Regions from separate parts of the Bacillus sp. M13(2017) genome, predicted to be linked through region 2. Evidence: predicted binding sites of a transcription regulator. Region 2 holds the regulator's gene; each other region holds the start of a gene.
The links. The regulator Rex, encoded in region 2, represses fermentation and respiration genes when NADH is low (regulators of the CRP and FNR family bind a similar motif). The targets are predictions, from matches to a motif close to TTGTGAAATATTTCACAA.
Positions count from the first base shown of each region.

Region 1: CGQ22_RS10845 (DUF1641 domain-containing protein) is a predicted target of Rex. The motif match lies at 3,011-3,028, and genes of this name have one in related genera.
Region 3: CGQ22_RS16915 (formate/nitrite transporter family protein) is a predicted target of Rex. The motif match lies at 2,475-2,492, and genes of this name have one in related genera.

Region 1 is NZ_KZ268502.1:331,334-336,951, forward strand. It holds gene tyrS (tyrosine--tRNA ligase) at 1-989, shown strand, start outside; gene CGQ22_RS10840 (NAD(P)/FAD-dependent oxidoreductase) at 1,278-2,456, opposite strand; gene CGQ22_RS10845 (DUF1641 domain-containing protein) at 2,501-2,941, opposite strand; gene CGQ22_RS10850 (winged helix-turn-helix transcriptional regulator) at 3,377-3,721, opposite strand; gene CGQ22_RS10855 (MFS transporter) at 4,115-5,278, shown strand; gene CGQ22_RS10860 (aldo/keto reductase) at 5,295-5,618, shown strand, end outside.
Region 2 is NZ_KZ268530.1:3,968-9,585, forward strand. It holds gene CGQ22_RS30640 (ABC-F family ATP-binding cassette domain-containing protein) at 1-1,525, opposite strand, end outside; gene CGQ22_RS30645 (redox-sensing transcriptional repressor Rex) at 1,713-2,342, shown strand; gene CGQ22_RS30650 (YdiK family protein) at 2,372-2,563, opposite strand; gene CGQ22_RS30655 (CPBP family intramembrane glutamic endopeptidase) at 2,560-3,309, opposite strand; gene groES (co-chaperone GroES) at 3,701-3,985, shown strand; gene groL (chaperonin GroEL) at 4,024-5,618, shown strand, end outside.
Region 3 is NZ_KZ268506.1:49,138-54,755, reverse strand. It holds gene CGQ22_RS16925 (TrkH family potassium uptake protein) at 1-1,284, shown strand, start outside; yybP-ykoY riboswitch at 1,323-1,497, shown strand; gene CGQ22_RS16920 (TerC family protein) at 1,580-2,374, shown strand; gene CGQ22_RS16915 (formate/nitrite transporter family protein) at 2,577-3,428, shown strand; gene CGQ22_RS16910 (cyclic-phosphate processing receiver domain-containing protein) at 3,456-3,767, opposite strand; gene CGQ22_RS16905 (prepilin peptidase) at 3,782-4,504, opposite strand; gene CGQ22_RS16900 (LutC/YkgG family protein) at 4,618-5,328, opposite strand; gene CGQ22_RS16895 (LutB/LldF family L-lactate oxidation iron-sulfur protein) at 5,328-5,618, opposite strand, start outside.

The DNA of each region.
Region 1 (5,618 bases), on a different contig from region 2:
TAGAAGTGGTTCAGCATAATGTAGATGCGTTAACAGCACAAATGAAAAAGCTATTTGATTTTGGCGGAAATAGCGAAGTGAAGATGGTAAATAACTATGATTGGACACATGAAATAAATATTATTGAGTTTTTACGTGATTACGGGAAAAACTTTAGCATCAATAGCATGTTAGCGAAGGATATTGTAGCAAGCCGCTTAGATACAGGTATTTCTTTCACGGAATTCACGTACCAAATTTTGCAAGCGATGGATTTCCATCATTTATACACGAAAGAGGATGTTCAACTTCAAATTGGTGGTAGTGACCAATGGGGAAATATTACGAGTGGTTTAGATTTAATTCGTAAGTTAGAAGGTCATGAGGCGAAAGTATTCGGATTAACGATTCCATTATTATTAAAATCGGATGGTACGAAGTTTGGTAAATCAGCAGGTGGTGCGGTTTGGCTTGATCCTGAAAAAACGACACCGTTTGAATTTTACCAGTTCTGGGTAAATACAGATGATCGTGATGTCGTTAAATACTTGAAATACTTTACGTTCTTAACGAAAGAGCGTATTGATGAATTAGCAGCGAGGGTAGAAGCGGAGCCTCATAAACGTGAAGCACAAAAAGTGTTAGCAGAAGAAATGACGAAATTCGTTCATGGAGAAGAGGCGTTCCTGCAAGCTGAAAAAATCACAGCAGCGTTATTTAGCGGAGATATTAAATCGTTAACAGCTGATGAAATTGAACAAGGCTTTAAAGAAATGCCAACATTTCAGTCTTCAAAAGAGACGAAAAACATCGTAGAGTGGCTAGTCGATTTAGGAATCGAACCATCTAGACGACAAGCACGCGAGGACATTAATAATGGTGCGATTTCTATGAATGGTGAGAAAGTAACAGATGTGGGTACGGATGTTACTGTAGAAAATTCGTTTGATGGAAGATTTATTATTATTCGTAAAGGGAAGAAGAACTACAGCCTTGTGAAGTTAGGATAATGAAGAGGGTGAAAAAATTATATCGGCGATTTTTTGAATATATCGACCGTAACTCGAAATATATCAGCGCAAATCCGAATATATCAGCGATTTTCCCGATATATCGATTTACCGACAAAAAGCGACAATAAGAGCTGTTCCGAACGGGACAGCTTTCATTGTTAAAAGTCAGTATATTTAGATAAATTTAAAGGGTATATAATTTTTTTGCCGAATAAATAAGTTAGAGAAAATTACGGATAAAAATAGCCCGAACCATGCAGGGCATGATTCGGGCTTATATTCAGATTAGTAAGCTAAGCTGAATAGACCTTTAATGTGTGATAAGTAACGAACGTTACTTGCTTCTTTCATTAATGATGCTGGTAAGCCTTTAAGTGGAGTATTGCTTGCTCCAATTGTAGCAACAGCATCTTTACGTCCTAGACTAGCAAGTGTTCCAGAGTTTACAGGTGCGAACTCTTCGAATGCTTTGCCTTCTAGTGCTGCGTATAAGTTGTATCCAATTAACTCACCCATTTGCCAAGCGATTTGTGCAGTTGGTGGGTATGGACGTCCGTCTGGAGCGAAGACAACAGCGCTGTCTCCAGCAACGAATACATCTTTGTGAGAAGTAGATTGTAGGTATGCATCGACTGTTGCACGTCCACGGTTAACTTCAAGACCTGATTCACCGATTAATGGGTTACCTTGTACGCCGCCTGTCCAAACGAATGTGTTAGCAACAAGTTTTTGACCGTCTTTTAAGTCGATTTCGTTGCCAGCAACGTTTGTTACAGGAAGACCAGTTAAGAATGTAACGCCGCGTGCTTCTAGGCTAGTAGTTGCACGTTCGATTAAGTGGTCTGGTAATACTGGAAGGATTTTTGGACCTGCTTCAACAAGAAGAAGTTTAACTTCTTTTGGATTTACGCCGTGGCTTTTTGCAAGTTTAGGCATAATGTCAGCAAGCTCACCAACTAGCTCAACGCCAGTTAATCCGCCACCACCGATTACGATTGTAGCGTCAGCTTCGTTTTTCGTTTTCGCGTATTCACGAATACGGTCTTCAACGTGTTTGTAGATTTTGTTTGCATCAGCAGCAGATTTTAATACCATGCTGTTTTCTTCTAGTCCTGGAATACCGAAGTAAGCAGTTTTACTTCCTAAAGCAACTACAAGTGCATCGTAAGATAAAGTAGTGCCGCCAGCTAGTTTGATTTCTTTGCTATCAACTGAGAATGACTCAACTGTTGCGATTTTAAGATCGATATCTTTACCTTTGAAAAGCTTTGTAAGTGGCATTGCAACTGCTTGCTCAGACACGTTACCAGCTGCAAGGCGGTGTAGTTCAGTGATGATTTGGTGTGTTGGGTATTGGTTAATCACTGTAACTTGTGCTTCTGATTTGCTGTAATATTTACGTACGTTTAAAGCGGCAAGAAGACCGCCATAACCAGCGCCTAAGATGACAATTTGTTTTGACATAGTATGATATCCCCCGTCTTTACTAATTGTTGTTATAAGTTAAATTATTTATTGTTACGTTCTGCACTAATTTGAAGATATGCGTTCACAAAGCGGAACATTTTTTGTGCTTGTGGATCTTTTAGTAATTTTAAAAGACCGAATAGGCCGATAACTTCGTTGCTTTCTTCAGCACGATCTTTCGCTTCGATTGCAGTTGCAGCCATGCTTTTCACTGTATCTTTTACAGGTTCTACAAGCTCTGTAATTGCACCAACAGTGTCGCTTTTTAATACTTCATCAGTAGCAACAGTTTGAGCGAAGTCATAAGATTTAGTTAAAATGTTAACAAGCTCAGTTAATTTTGGAAGCTGTTCTACTAGTGTTGTTAATGATTCTTGTACCTCAGGTTTTAACAACTGATCAAGTACATCAAGTTGTCCTTGGCTAGCAGAAATTTGTACAGTTTCTTGTTCTGGCTTTGTTTGAGTCATAGTTTCTGGCATCTCCAATTCTCCTTTACGATAGCAATACTCTTATTTTTTATAAGTAAGATAGTAAACGTTTACGAAACTTTATACAAAGTTTCACAAAACACAATAAAATGCCTTTAAATTTACGACAGCAAGTAAGCTGCAAACATAAATCTAAAACCATAACGTCTTACTTATCATTTATGAACTGTCCGATACATGGCTTGTCCGCATAATGGAAAAGCTCCGCTACCGGAAAGTGTATATAATATATATCCTATATTATATACTATATACACCTATGTTAACATAAAAATGATTCCTAATTATTTGATATTGAGTGTATAACGTAGTGCTGACAAGGTATGAAAGCGTATAAAATATTTTGTTCCAGTTAGAAATGTATATACATATAAAGAAAAAAAGGGAAAAATGAACAAATTCATGTTCGTTTTTTCCTTTTTCCTATTATTCACCTTCTACAATTAGCATCGATGTGTTACCGCTTTTTTCAAGATGGCATTCGCCCCAAGTACAAAGAGAATCAAGAATGGATTCTAAAGACCAACCGTATTCTGTAAGTGAATATTCTACTTTTGGTGGTACTTGATTGTATACCTTTCTTTGAATGACCCCATCGTCTTCTAATTCACGTAATTGCTGAGTTAACATTTTTTGTGTAATCCCAGGCATTAAACGTTTTAGTTCACTCGTTCTTTTTGTGCCTTTCGTTAGATGACAAAGGATAACAACCTTCCATTTTCCACCGATAACCTCTAAAGTCGCTTCAACGGGAATATTATATTTTTTCATATAAAAATCTCCTTTGATGAATGTAGATTTAAGTTCTCCAACAAAAGAAGCTAAATAATTAAATGTTACTAAAAAGTGCCTATAGCACTTTAAAGTACGTACTTTTTATCATGTTGAATATGTTCCATAATAGCATACGTAAGAGGGAAATGAGTAGTACGGTACTAAAAAGTGCCTATGTTACTTTTAGGTACCTATCGTACTTTTAAGTGCGTTCTTCAAAAAAAGAGTAAAGCCATTCATAATAGCGTATATCAACAGTAAAGTTATTTTTGTAGAAGATAAAAAGGCCTTTTTATCATACTATTATGATTGGATTTCTCGCATTAAGGAGGAGTTCAATTGAATTCATATACAGTATCTTCTTCGGCAGTACAGACGAATCGGAGAAGTATGTTTGCTTTATTAGCACTAGCAATTAGTGCGTTTGGAATTGGTACAACTGAATTTATTAGTGTCGGCTTATTACCATCTATCTCAGAGGATTTACATGTTTCTGTTACAACAGCGGGGTTAACTGTTTCTTTATATGCATTAGGAGTAGCGTTTGGTGCTCCAGTATTAACGTCATTAACAGCTAGTATGTCGCGAAAGACGTTATTAATGTGGATTATGATTATTTTCATTATTGGTAATGGCATTGCGGCAGTAGCAACAAGTTTTACTGTGTTACTTATTGCGAGGGTTGTATCTGCATTTGCACATGGTGTTTTTATGTCAATTGGATCTACAATTGCGGCTGCTCTTGTACCTGAGAATAAACGTGCAAGTGCCATTGCGATTATGTTTACTGGATTAACAGTTGCGACTATTACAGGTGTGCCAATTGGAACGTTTATCGGTCAACAATTTGGCTGGAGGGCCTCGTTTATTGTTATTGTGGCCATTGGAATCGTTGCTTTAATCGCCAATAGTATGCTAATTCCTTCTAATTTAAAAAAAGGTACGTCCGTATCATTTCGCGATCAATTTAAGCTGATTACGAATGGAAGACTGTTACTTGTATTTATTATTACTGCATTAGGATATGGGGGAACGTTCGTAACATTTACGTATTTATCTCCGTTATTACAAGAAGTAACAGGATTTAAAGCAAGTACCGTTACAATTATTTTGTTAGTGTATGGAATTGCAATTGCGATTGGGAATATGGTCGGTGGAAAATTATCAAATCATAATCCGATTCGAGCGTTATTTTACATGTTCTTTATTCAAGCGATTGTATTATTTGTTTTAACATTTACAGCACCATTTAAAGTTGCTGGATTCATTACAATTATTTTTATGGGACTATTTGCGTTTATGAATGTCCCAGGGCTACAAGTGTATGTCGTTATCTTGGCTGAGAGGTTTGTACCTAGCGCTGTTGATGTAGCATCGGCGATTAACATCGCAGCATTTAACGCAGGAATTGCTCTTGGTGCTTACTTGGGCGGTATTGTAACGAACTCGTTAGGATTAATTCATACGGCTTGGGTAGGCGGAATTATGGTAGTAGGTGCTGTGATTTTAACAGCGTGGAGCATGACATTAGAAAAAAGAGATCAAGTAAAATAAAAGGAGAGAAAATAAAATGAAAAACTTACAAAGTAAAACAGTATTAAATAATGGTGTAGAAATGCCTTGGTTCGGTTTAGGTGTATTTAAAGTAGAAGAAGGACCAGAACTTGTAGAAGCTGTAAAATCAGCGATTAAAGCAGGATACCGTAGCATCGATACAGCTGCAATTTACGGAAATGAAAAAGCTGTAGGTGAAGGAATCCGTGCAGGTATTGAAGCGACTGGTATTTCAAGAGAAGAATTATTTATCACTTCAAAAGTATGGAACGCAGATCAAGGATACGAAGAAACAATTGCTGCATACGAAGAGAGCTTAAAGAAATTAGAACTAGAGTAT
Region 2 (5,618 bases):
GGTTAATAAAGTAGCGGTCATGTGAGACGAATAGAAGAGTCCCTGGGTAATCAATTAAAGCATTCTCCAAAATTTCTTTACTATTTAAATCAAGGTGGTTCGTAGGCTCATCTAGAATTAATAAATTTGATTTTTGCATCATAAGTTTTGCAAGAGCTAATCGAGCTTTTTGTCCACCACTAAGGGAAGATACTGGTTTCAGTACATCATCTCCTGTGAATAAAAAATTCCCGAGTATAGTACGGATTTCTTTTTCAGGTTGCAGTGGATATTCATCCCATAGTTCATTTAAAACCCGTTTAGAAGATGTTAAGTTTGCTTGTTCTTGATCATAATAACCAACAGATACATTTGATCCGAAAGAAACATCACCATTTAATAGTGGTAACTTATTCACAATAGACTTTAATAATGTGGATTTCCCAATTCCATTTGGACCAACTAAAGCAACACTATCTCCGCGAGTTAAGCGCATAGTTACATGTTCAATTATAGGGTTCTCATCATAGCCGATGGTTGCATCATTTACTTGTAAAACATCATTTCCACTTTGCTTTTCAATATCGAAGTGGAATGATGCTGACTTAGAATCCCCTAATGGTCTTGTTAATAATTCCATTCTGTCTAGTTGTTTACGGCGACTTTGAGCCCGTTTCGTTGTAGAAGCGCGAGCTATATTCTTTTGAACGAAGTCCTCAAGTTTTGCGATTTCATCTTGTTGTTTTTCGTAACGTTTCATTTCTTGCTCATATAATGCTGATTTTAAGTCTAAATATTTACTGTAGTTACCAACAAATCGTCTGCTTTCTTTATTCGAAATTTCATATACTTGTGTAACGAGTTTGTCTAAGAAATAACGGTCATGTGAAACGATTAATATTGCGCCAGGATAACCTTGTAAATATTGCTCAAGCCACGTTAATGTTTCGATGTCTAAATGGTTTGTAGGCTCATCCAAAATAAGTAAGTCTGGTTTTGTTAATAATAATTTCCCGAGAGCTAATCTTGTTTTTTGCCCGCCGCTTAAAGTAGAAATCGTCGTCTGGTGCGTTTCAACTGGGAAGCCAAGGCCGCTTAAAATGGAGCGAATATCCGCTTCATATTGATATCCACCTTGATCTTTATAATTGAGTTGCAATTGGTCATACTCAGCTAACAATCTTTCATATGTAGCTTCGTTTGAAAAGTTTTCTTCTTTTCCCATTTCTTGCTCAAGCCTTCGAAGTTTTGTCTCCATTTGCTGTAAGTGGGTAAAGACGGTTAGCATTTCATCCCAAATTGTTAAAGACGTTTCTAGTCCAGTATTTTGAGCTAAATATCCGATTGAGACATCTTTTGGTTTTATAATTTCGCCACCATCATGAGATAATTCACCAGCGATTATTTTTAATAATGTAGATTTTCCTGCTCCATTCCTTCCAACTAATGCGATACGATCTTTTGTTTGTACTTCCAATTTTATGTTTGCCAGAATTGTTTCTGCACCGTATAATTTCGAAAGCGCGTTTACTTGTAATAAAATCAATGTTTTCACCTCAAATAATTTCTTAACTTTGCCATGTTTATATTTCTCAATCATACTAAAAATAGTGTATAGTTTAAAATAAAGAGAGAATACTTCTTCTCTTTATTATACAAGGAATTTAATGAGTGCTAAACTTCTGTATTTGATTAAAGTATATGAATAATGATAGGAAGAGAGGAGAGGTCATATGGATCAGCAAAAGATTCCACAAGCCACTGCTAAAAGATTGCCTCTATACTATCGATTTATCCAAAACTTATCTCTTTCTGGTAAGCAGCGTGTTTCATCGGCCGAATTGAGTGAGGCAGTAAAAGTAGATTCCGCAACAATACGAAGAGATTTTTCGTATTTTGGAGCGTTAGGGAAAAAGGGATATGGATATAACGTAAATTATTTATTATCATTTTTCCGCGAAACACTTGATCAAGATGATATAACACGTGTAGCACTTATTGGAGTAGGTAATTTAGGGACCGCTTTCTTACATTATAATTTCACGAAAAACAATAATACAAAAATTGAAATGGCATTTGATGTTAGTGAAGAGAAAGTTGGAACAGAAATCGGGGGCATTCCTGTATATCATTTAGATGAATTAGAAGAGAGATTATCAAATGATATACAAGTGGCAATATTAACAGTACCAGCCACAGTAGCACAAGCTGTAGCAGATAGATTAGCTGAAACGAGCGTGCACGGTATTTTGAATTTCACACCAGCGCGATTAAACGTATCAGAGAATATTAGAATTCATCATATTGACTTAGCTGTAGAGTTACAAACATTAGTTTACTTTTTGAAAAACTATCCACAATAAAACGCAGAGGAAGCGACCTCTGCGTTTTATTATTGTTTCTTCTTTGTGAATTTAACTAATATAAGGCGAAGTGCCAAATTAAAATCAATTGTTGCCATAACTGCAAATAGTATTGTCCACATATTCCAGATTGTATCTGTCACGTTCGTAATGGCCAAGCGTGTAAAGATACATCCAAGAAGGAAGTATAGTGCAGCCATGAACAATGGTGAGTTTCTCATACAAAAAATCCTCCGATAAAGCCTTGCATTTTTTCAGCTTCTTTAATCATTTCTTGAATTTGCTCATTGCTCATAAAAATTTGCCCAATAGCAACTAATGTATTCATCGCAACATGAGCTGCAATCGGAACGATAATACGTTTCGTCTTCACATATAAGAAGGCGAATACGAGCCCCATAGCAGTGTATACCAATAAGTGAGTAAAATCAAAATGAATTGCTGCGAATACAAGCGAACTAATGATAGCTGCAATAAAGAAGTTAAACTTCTTATAAAGTGCACCAAATAAAATTTTTCTAAATACGATTTCTTCTAAGATAGGTCCGATTATAGATACGACAATAAGGAACCAAGGTGTCGTTCTTGCAATTTCCATCAGTTTCATTGTATTTTCTGAACCTTGCTTAATTCCTAGTAGCTGCATCTCGATCATACCGGCAACTATTTGTGAAAAGAAAGCTAAGAAGAACCCGATGAAAATCCATCCAATAGTAGCTGGGACAGAAGAGCGCATTGCATCTAAATGCCTGTCACGAATATCTGTTCTAAGTAACCAAAGTATGATACATAATGCAACAAAGAAGCTAATAATTGCCCAGTGTCCCATTATGATTTGTCCTTTTTCCTCAATGGTAAATCCTCTATTATCATAGAGTCCTGTTTTTAGGAGAAGTGGTAATCCAACAACGCCAGATAACTGCATTAAAATGTATGTAACGATAATCCACCAGTATTGTTTCTTCAAATGGTTTAACCATCCTTTCTAACTCTAGTGTATGAGATAAGGTAGGATAACATGTAAATATGTTATCTACGATATAAACTTTCATTCGAATTATGATTTTTTTGTAAATCTTTATTTGAAATTAAAGTAGGAGACAGGAAAAAGTTGTACGTTTAGCGAAAACAACTTAGGGTGTCTTTCATATTGTAACATACGAGTAGGGGAAACAACGATTCATATAGTAAAGGCGGTATTCTATATAGAAAGTTTATATAGTAATTTGCGAAAAAATTATGATTTTTTTACTTGCAAAAGAAATTGAGATTATTTATTATTATAAGTGTGTTAGCACTCGGATGACTTGAGTGCTAATAAAAGAAATTTACATAACAAAATGAGGAGGTTATTGTTCATGCTAAAGCCATTAGGTGATCGCGTTGTAATTGAGCTTGTTCAAGCAGAAGAAAAAACAGCAAGTGGTATTGTATTACCAGATACTGCAAAAGAAAAACCACAAGAGGGTAAAGTTGTTGCAGTAGGTACTGGTCGAGTGCTTGAGAATGGTGAGCGTGTTGCTTTAGAGGTAGCAGCAGGTGATCTTATCATCTTCTCAAAATATGCAGGTACTGAAGTGAAATATGAAGGTACAGACTACTTGATTTTACGTGAAAGTGACATTTTAGCAGTTATCGGTTAATTATATAAATCTTAAAAAATCCAAGGGGGTCAATTATTATGGCAAAAGATATTAAATTTAGTGAAGAAGCACGTCGTTCGATGCTTCGCGGTGTCGACACTCTTGCAAACGCAGTAAAAGTAACACTTGGACCAAAAGGTCGTAACGTTGTACTTGAGAAAAAATTTGGTTCACCACTTATTACAAATGATGGTGTAACAATCGCAAAAGAAATCGAATTAGAAGATGCATTCGAAAACATGGGTGCGAAGTTAGTAGCAGAAGTTGCTAGCAAAACAAACGATGTAGCTGGTGACGGAACAACAACTGCAACTGTATTAGCGCAAGCTATGATTCGTGAAGGTCTTAAAAACGTAACAGCTGGTGCGAACCCAATGGGTCTTCGTAAAGGTATCGAAAAAGCTGTTACTGCTGCAATTGAAGAATTAAAAACGATTTCTAAACCAATCGAAGGCAAATCTTCTATCGCACAAGTAGCTGCTATTTCTGCAGCTGACGAAGAAGTAGGTCAATTAATCGCTGAAGCAATGGAGCGCGTTGGTAACGACGGCGTTATTACTTTAGAAGAGTCTAAAGGATTCACAACAGAATTAGACGTAGTAGAAGGTATGCAATTTGATCGTGGATATGCATCTCCTTACATGATTACTGATTCTGACAAAATGGAAGCAGTTCTTGATAACCCATACATCTTAATCACTGACAAAAAGATTTCTAACATTCAAGAAATCTTACCAGTATTAGAGCAAGTGGTACAACAAGGTAAACCACTTCTTATCATTGCTGAAGATGTAGAAGGCGAAGCTTTAGCTACATTAGTAGTGAACAAACTTCGTGGTACATTCAACGTAGTAGCTGTTAAAGCTCCTGGATTTGGTGACCGTCGTAAAGCAATGCTAGAAGATATCGCAATCTTAACAGGTGGCGAAGTAATCACTGAAGAATTAGGCCGTGACTTAAAATCTGCTACAGTTGAATCTTTAGGACGCGCTGGTAAAGTTGTTGTAACGAAAGAAAATACAACTGTAGTTGAAGGTGTAGGAAGCACAGAACAAATCGAAGCTCGCATCGGTCAAATCCGTGCGCAATTAGAAGAAACAACTTCTGAATTCGATCGTGAAAAATTACAAGAGCGTCTTGCAAAACTTGCAGGTGGCGTAGCGGTAATTAAAGTAGGTGCAGCAACTGAAACTGAGTTGAAAGAACGCAAACTTCGCATTGAAGATGCACTTAACTCAACTCGTGCAGCAGTAGAAGAAGGTATCGTTGCAGGTGGTGGTACTTCACTTATGAACGTATACACAAAAGTAGCTTCTATCGTAGCTGAAGGCGACGAAGCAACAGGTATCAACATTGTACTTCGCGCACTAGAAGAGCCAGTTCGCCAAATCGCAATCAACGCTGGTCTAGAAGGATCTGTAGTTGTAGAGCGTCTAAAAGGCGAAAAAGTAGGCGTTGGTTTCAACGCAGCTACTGGCGAATGGGTTAACATGCTTGAGTCTGGTATCGTAGATCCAGCTAAAGTAACTCGCTCTGCACTTCAAAACGCAGCATCTGTTGCAGCTATGTTCTTAACAACTGAAGCTGTAGTAGCTGACAAGCCAGAACCAAATGCACCAGCAATGCCTGACAT
Region 3 (5,618 bases), on a different contig from region 2:
GTTCTTACATTGGCTTTTATTATGTTATCACTTATCGGTACATGCTTATTAAAGTTGCCAATTGCTACAACAACGTCTATCTCATGGCTAGATGCTTTATTTACAACCGTTTCTGCTTGTACGGTTACAGGGCTTGGTGTGGTAGACACTGGGAAGGTATTTACCTTATTTGGCCAATGTGTCATTTTAACACTTATACAAGTAGGCGGACTGGGCATTATGAGCTTTGCTGTCTTAATTGCGATTATGCTCGGAAGAAAAATCGGTCTTCAAAATCGGATTTTACTGCAACAAGCATTAAATCAAACGAATATCGGCGGCGTCATCCGTCTTGCCAAAGCATTATTTTTATTCTCTTTTACAGTCGAATGTATCGCTACTATAATTCTTTCTTTTGAATGGGTACCCAAATACGGGGTTACGAAAGGGATCTATTATAGTTTTTTCCATTCAATCTCAGCCTTTAACAATGCTGGCTTTTCTGTGTGGAGCGATAATTTAATGTCCCATTCTCATAGTATTCTTGTCAATCTCGTCATTTCCTCTCTCATCATTTTAGGTGGAATTGGTTTTACAGTAATCGTAGACATAAAAAGAAAGAAAAACTTTAAAAACCTTACACTACATTCAAAACTTATGCTCTCTTCTACTCTAATCGTCAACATTATTGCTACCCTTTTTATTTTTATATTCGAGTTCCATAACTCCCTTTCTATGAGAGGTTTTACCCCATTTGAAGAAGGATTGGCCTCTTATTTTCAAGCAATTTCAACGCGAACTGCCGGGTTTAATACAGTTGATATTTCTACATTATCAAAACCTTCCCTCCTATTAATGATGCTCCTTATGTTTATTGGTGCTGGTAGCGCTTCAACTGGTGGTGGGATTAAGTTAACAACATTTTTAATCATATTTTTTGGCGTATTTAAATTTTTACAACAACAAGAGGATATTGTCGTATTTAAAAAATCCATTAAAGATACTCTCATTGTCAAATCATTAACCATTACTATTATTTCCATTTCATTTATCTTTTTTGCTATTTTAATTTTAAGTATTACTGAGCGAGTTCCTCTATTGATGAGTGCTTTCGAAGTATTTTCAGCATTTGGGACTGTTGGCCTCAGTATGAATTTAACACCCCACTTAACTATAATCGGAAAAACTATTATTATCTTTATGATGTTTTTTGGGAAAATGGGTCCTTTAACATTGGCTTTTTCATTTGCTCGTAAAAAGAACCCGAAAATAAAATATCCGAATGAAGATATTTTAACAGGTTGACAACCGTATAAATTATCCATATAATGAGAATACAATAACATATCTCCAAAGGGGAGTAGCGTCCAAGAATATTTCTTGGAAACAAAGTCGTCATTACGTAGAACTTAGTTCTTCCGGCTTTGTTGGCATTTTTTATTACATATGTCTAGCAAGACCTTTGCCTATTAACGGCAGAGGTCTTTTTTGTATTCATTTCCAGATTCTCCCAAAGTTAATAGGCAGGAGTATGGGGAAACTAAATAGTGGGGAAATTCTTCACTTATTTAGAACTTATAGAAATGAGAGGAGAATGTACATGGATGTATCATTATTATTGGAGTATGGTTGGGTATTACTCATCCTAATTGCACTTGAAGGGATTTTAGCGGCTGATAACGCTCTTGTTCTTGCAATTATGGTAAAACATTTACCAGAAGAAAAACGAAAGAAAGCACTATTTTATGGATTAGCGGGGGCATTTGTTTTCCGATTTGGATCGTTATTTATGATTTCGTTCTTAGTCGATGTATGGCAAGTGCAAGCAATCGGTGCCATCTACCTTATGTTTATCGCTGGTAATCACTTATTTAAAACATATGTTAAAAAGAATACAGATGAAGAAACAGAAGAAAAAGAAGCAAAGAAAAAACAAGAGAACTTTTGGTGGACTGTATTTAAAGTTGAGGTTGCTGATATCGCCTTCGCAGTTGATTCAATTTTAGCTGCTGTTGCACTAGCAATGACTTTACCAAAAACAGGATTAGGTACAATTGGTAGTCTTGATACTGGGCAATTCGTTGTTATCTTTGTAGGTGGACTTATCGGATTAATCATTATGCGATTTGCAGCAACTGCTTTCGTACAGATTTTAAAACGTAAACCAGGACTTGAAACTGCAGCATTCTTAATTGTAGGTTGGGTTGGTGTGAAGCTAACAGTTTATACATTAGCACACCCTGCATTAAATGTAATACCACATTCATTCCCAGAATCCACTCCGTGGAAGCTTACATTCTGGATTGTATTAGTCGGAATCGCAGTTGGTGGTTGGTTCTTCTCAAAAGAAGTAGAAGTAAAAGTAGAAAAGAATTTAGACGAAAAAGCGCTGTAATTACAGCGCTTTTTCTTTTTCCGTTCTTCCTCTCAATGTCCAGAAAAAATTCCATTATACTACCTTTTGTAAACGTTTTCTTAATGTATGTATGTCCTTTTTGTGAAACATTGCACAAACTTATTGAAAGTGAGAACAATTCCATGTACTTTATTCATATAAGGAGTATTTATAGAAGATTTACTAAAGGAGCGTATTACTCATGCTAGAACAAGGACTAGATTATGTTGTCAAACTGGCTAAAAACAAAAAGAAAATACTAGATACAAACCCAATGCAATATTTCATTCGTGCTGCACTTGCGGGTATTTATATCGGTTTTATTATTGTACTATGTTTTAAATTAGGTAACTTTTTTCACATTGCAGATTCACCAGCAACGTATTTAGCTGCTTCTATGTTTTTCGGGATTGCTCTCGTACTTATTATATATGGCGGTGCTGAATTGTTTACTGGAAACACAATGTACTTTACTGTAGCAACTTTAAGAAAAGAAACAACGATTTCTGATACACTTCGTAACTGGGTTGCTTGTTATGCAGGTAACTTAGCCGGCGCGTTATTCTTTGCCTTACTATTTTACGCAACTGGAATTTTCGAAGCAATTGATCACGGTCACTTAATGAGTAAAGTCGTTGAAGGAAAGATGAACACACCTACGATGCAGTTATTCTTTAAAGCTATTTTATGTAACTGGCTCGTATGTCTTGCTTGTTTCTTACCTTCTCAGGTTAAAGGTGACACAGCAAAAATAATGGTCATGATGCTACTTGTTTTCACATTCTTCTTATCTGGCTACGAACATAGTATTGCAAACTTATCACTCTTTGCTTTATCTTTAGTTTCACCGCATCCTGAGACAATTTCTTTTTCAGGTGCTATTCATAACTTAATTCCTGTTACAATCGGTAACATTATTGGTGGATCAGTATTTGTCGGTATGGTATACCACTACTTAACAAAGAAAACACCTGACGTTCAACAGGAAAAAACTGAAATCGCAACAGCTCAACAAGAAGAGATTATTCCTTTACAAGCACATATGAAACATTAAAAACTCCAAAGTTTTACTTTGGAGTTTTTAGCTTCCCACGTATTTAACTAAAAGGTGAGGATTAATTTCTCCTTCTTCCTTTCCCTTATCCATTCTCTGTTTCATCTTATGCATACCGATGACATCATTCGTATGAAGGTGAATTTCATTTACATATAATCCCTCTGTACAAAAAGCTTCTACAAAATCTAGTCCATTTTTTGCTCCCCAGCCCATATTATAATCAAGGGAAAGAATATTCACATCATAATCCCGAACCATTTGCAAGGCACATTCTACTGTAGTTGCGGACACATACCCGAACGGGCAACTTCTTTGATCATCCATATATACGTTCATTTTCGATTCACTCTCTAATTTGAATAAGCGGCTAATACATAACACATTGCCCCAAGACTAATAAAAGGACCAAATGGAATTGGCTTTCGTACTTCTATACGTTTTAATCCGATACCAATCCCCAAAAAACAAAGACTAAAACAAGATGCTAAAAATAAAACGATAAAAACTCCCTTCACTCCTACTATAAAACCAAGTAACGAAAGCAGTTTTATATCTCCTCCGCCAAGCCCTTCTGGATATATCTTTTGCATGCAATATAACAAAATAAATATAACACCACTACCAGCTATACTATCTGTCCAAGTAACTAATTGTACAAAAACACTTTCGAGAATGAGTAAAACGGCAAACGAAATTAAAATACAATCAGGAATTAACATATATAAGTAATCTGTAACTGAAATAATAAGAAGTAGCGAAAAAAGGGATAAAATGATAATAAGCTCTCGTTCTATTCCAATCATATAAACTGTAAGAAGAAATATACCTCCTGTTATATATTCAAATGTTACATACATAATTGGAATTTTCCTCTTACAATTCGTACAATAGCCTCTTTGTATATAAAATGAAATGATGGGGATTAGTTCTTTTGTCCTTAGCACATATTTGCAATAATCACAATGTGAACGCGGGGTAATAATAGAAACACCTAATGGAACCCTCATCGCAACTAGCATAAAAAAAGAACCAAACACCACCCCTGCTAACAGTGCATATAAATAAGTGAACATCCCTTCCTCTCCTTTCCCAAAAAACATAGCAAAAAAAGGAGAGAACTTCTACTTCATATTATCCTTTATTCTACTAAAAAAGCAGGCCATTTTCTGGCCTGCTTTCCCCTCTTTTATACGATGAAATATACTGCTTTTAATGGTCCATGTACTCCGACAACAAGATTCATCTCAATGTCAGCCGAGTTACTTGGTCCTGTAATAAAGTTAATACAAGATGCCGCTGTCTCCCCATTTTCTACGCGTGAGTTCATATCCTGAACTGCTTGTGTAATACGAGGCACAAGTGTTTCACGTGGAATAATAGCAAAATATACAGTCGGTAAAAAGTGTAAAGAACGTCCTTGCCCTTTATGACTTTGTACAACAATTGTACCAGATTCAGCTAATGTATAATCACTAAATGCAATACCAATATTCGCTTTTTCAGCTAAACGCATATTTTCGTCTTTTCTCTCTGGATCCCATACGTTCACTTCAACGTCTCGCTTTGGAAGTTCTTCTTGAAATAAAGATGTTAAACCATATGCATCAAAACGCTCATCTGCTGATAATAAAATAGGTCCCCCGCCGTTTTCCATAATTACTTTTTGAAGGTCTTCACCTAAACTGTCATTTGTCGTTTCTACTACAGTTGTATGAATGTTTGTACATTGCTTTTTAAACACTTCTAGTAATTCTTCTTGTGAATAATCTTTTAACGTTTCTATATTCACATTACTTTTCCATACTGGACGCTCTACACCTTCTGTTTTACGAGCGCGCCCAAGTTCTTTTGCAATGTTATCTAGAAAGGCATCACGGTTTTGAATTAATCCTGTCATTATTTGTCCCCACCTTTCTTATGATCTTTATACCAATCACGGAATCGTTCTTTACTTGGAGCTGGGAATTCACGAATATCTGTCCAGTTTTTAAGTGGCCCAACACCTTTTGATACACGGTTACCAGATGTAAATGGACTCATTGCTGCTGGCGCCATTTTTGATCCCATTTTATATAAAGCTGCTGAAGATGCACCCATACTAAACATTTTCATTGCTAATTTTTCTGCAAGTGGAGCACGTCCTTCTTGCTCAACGATAACTTGACGATGTTTTAATAATAAATCATG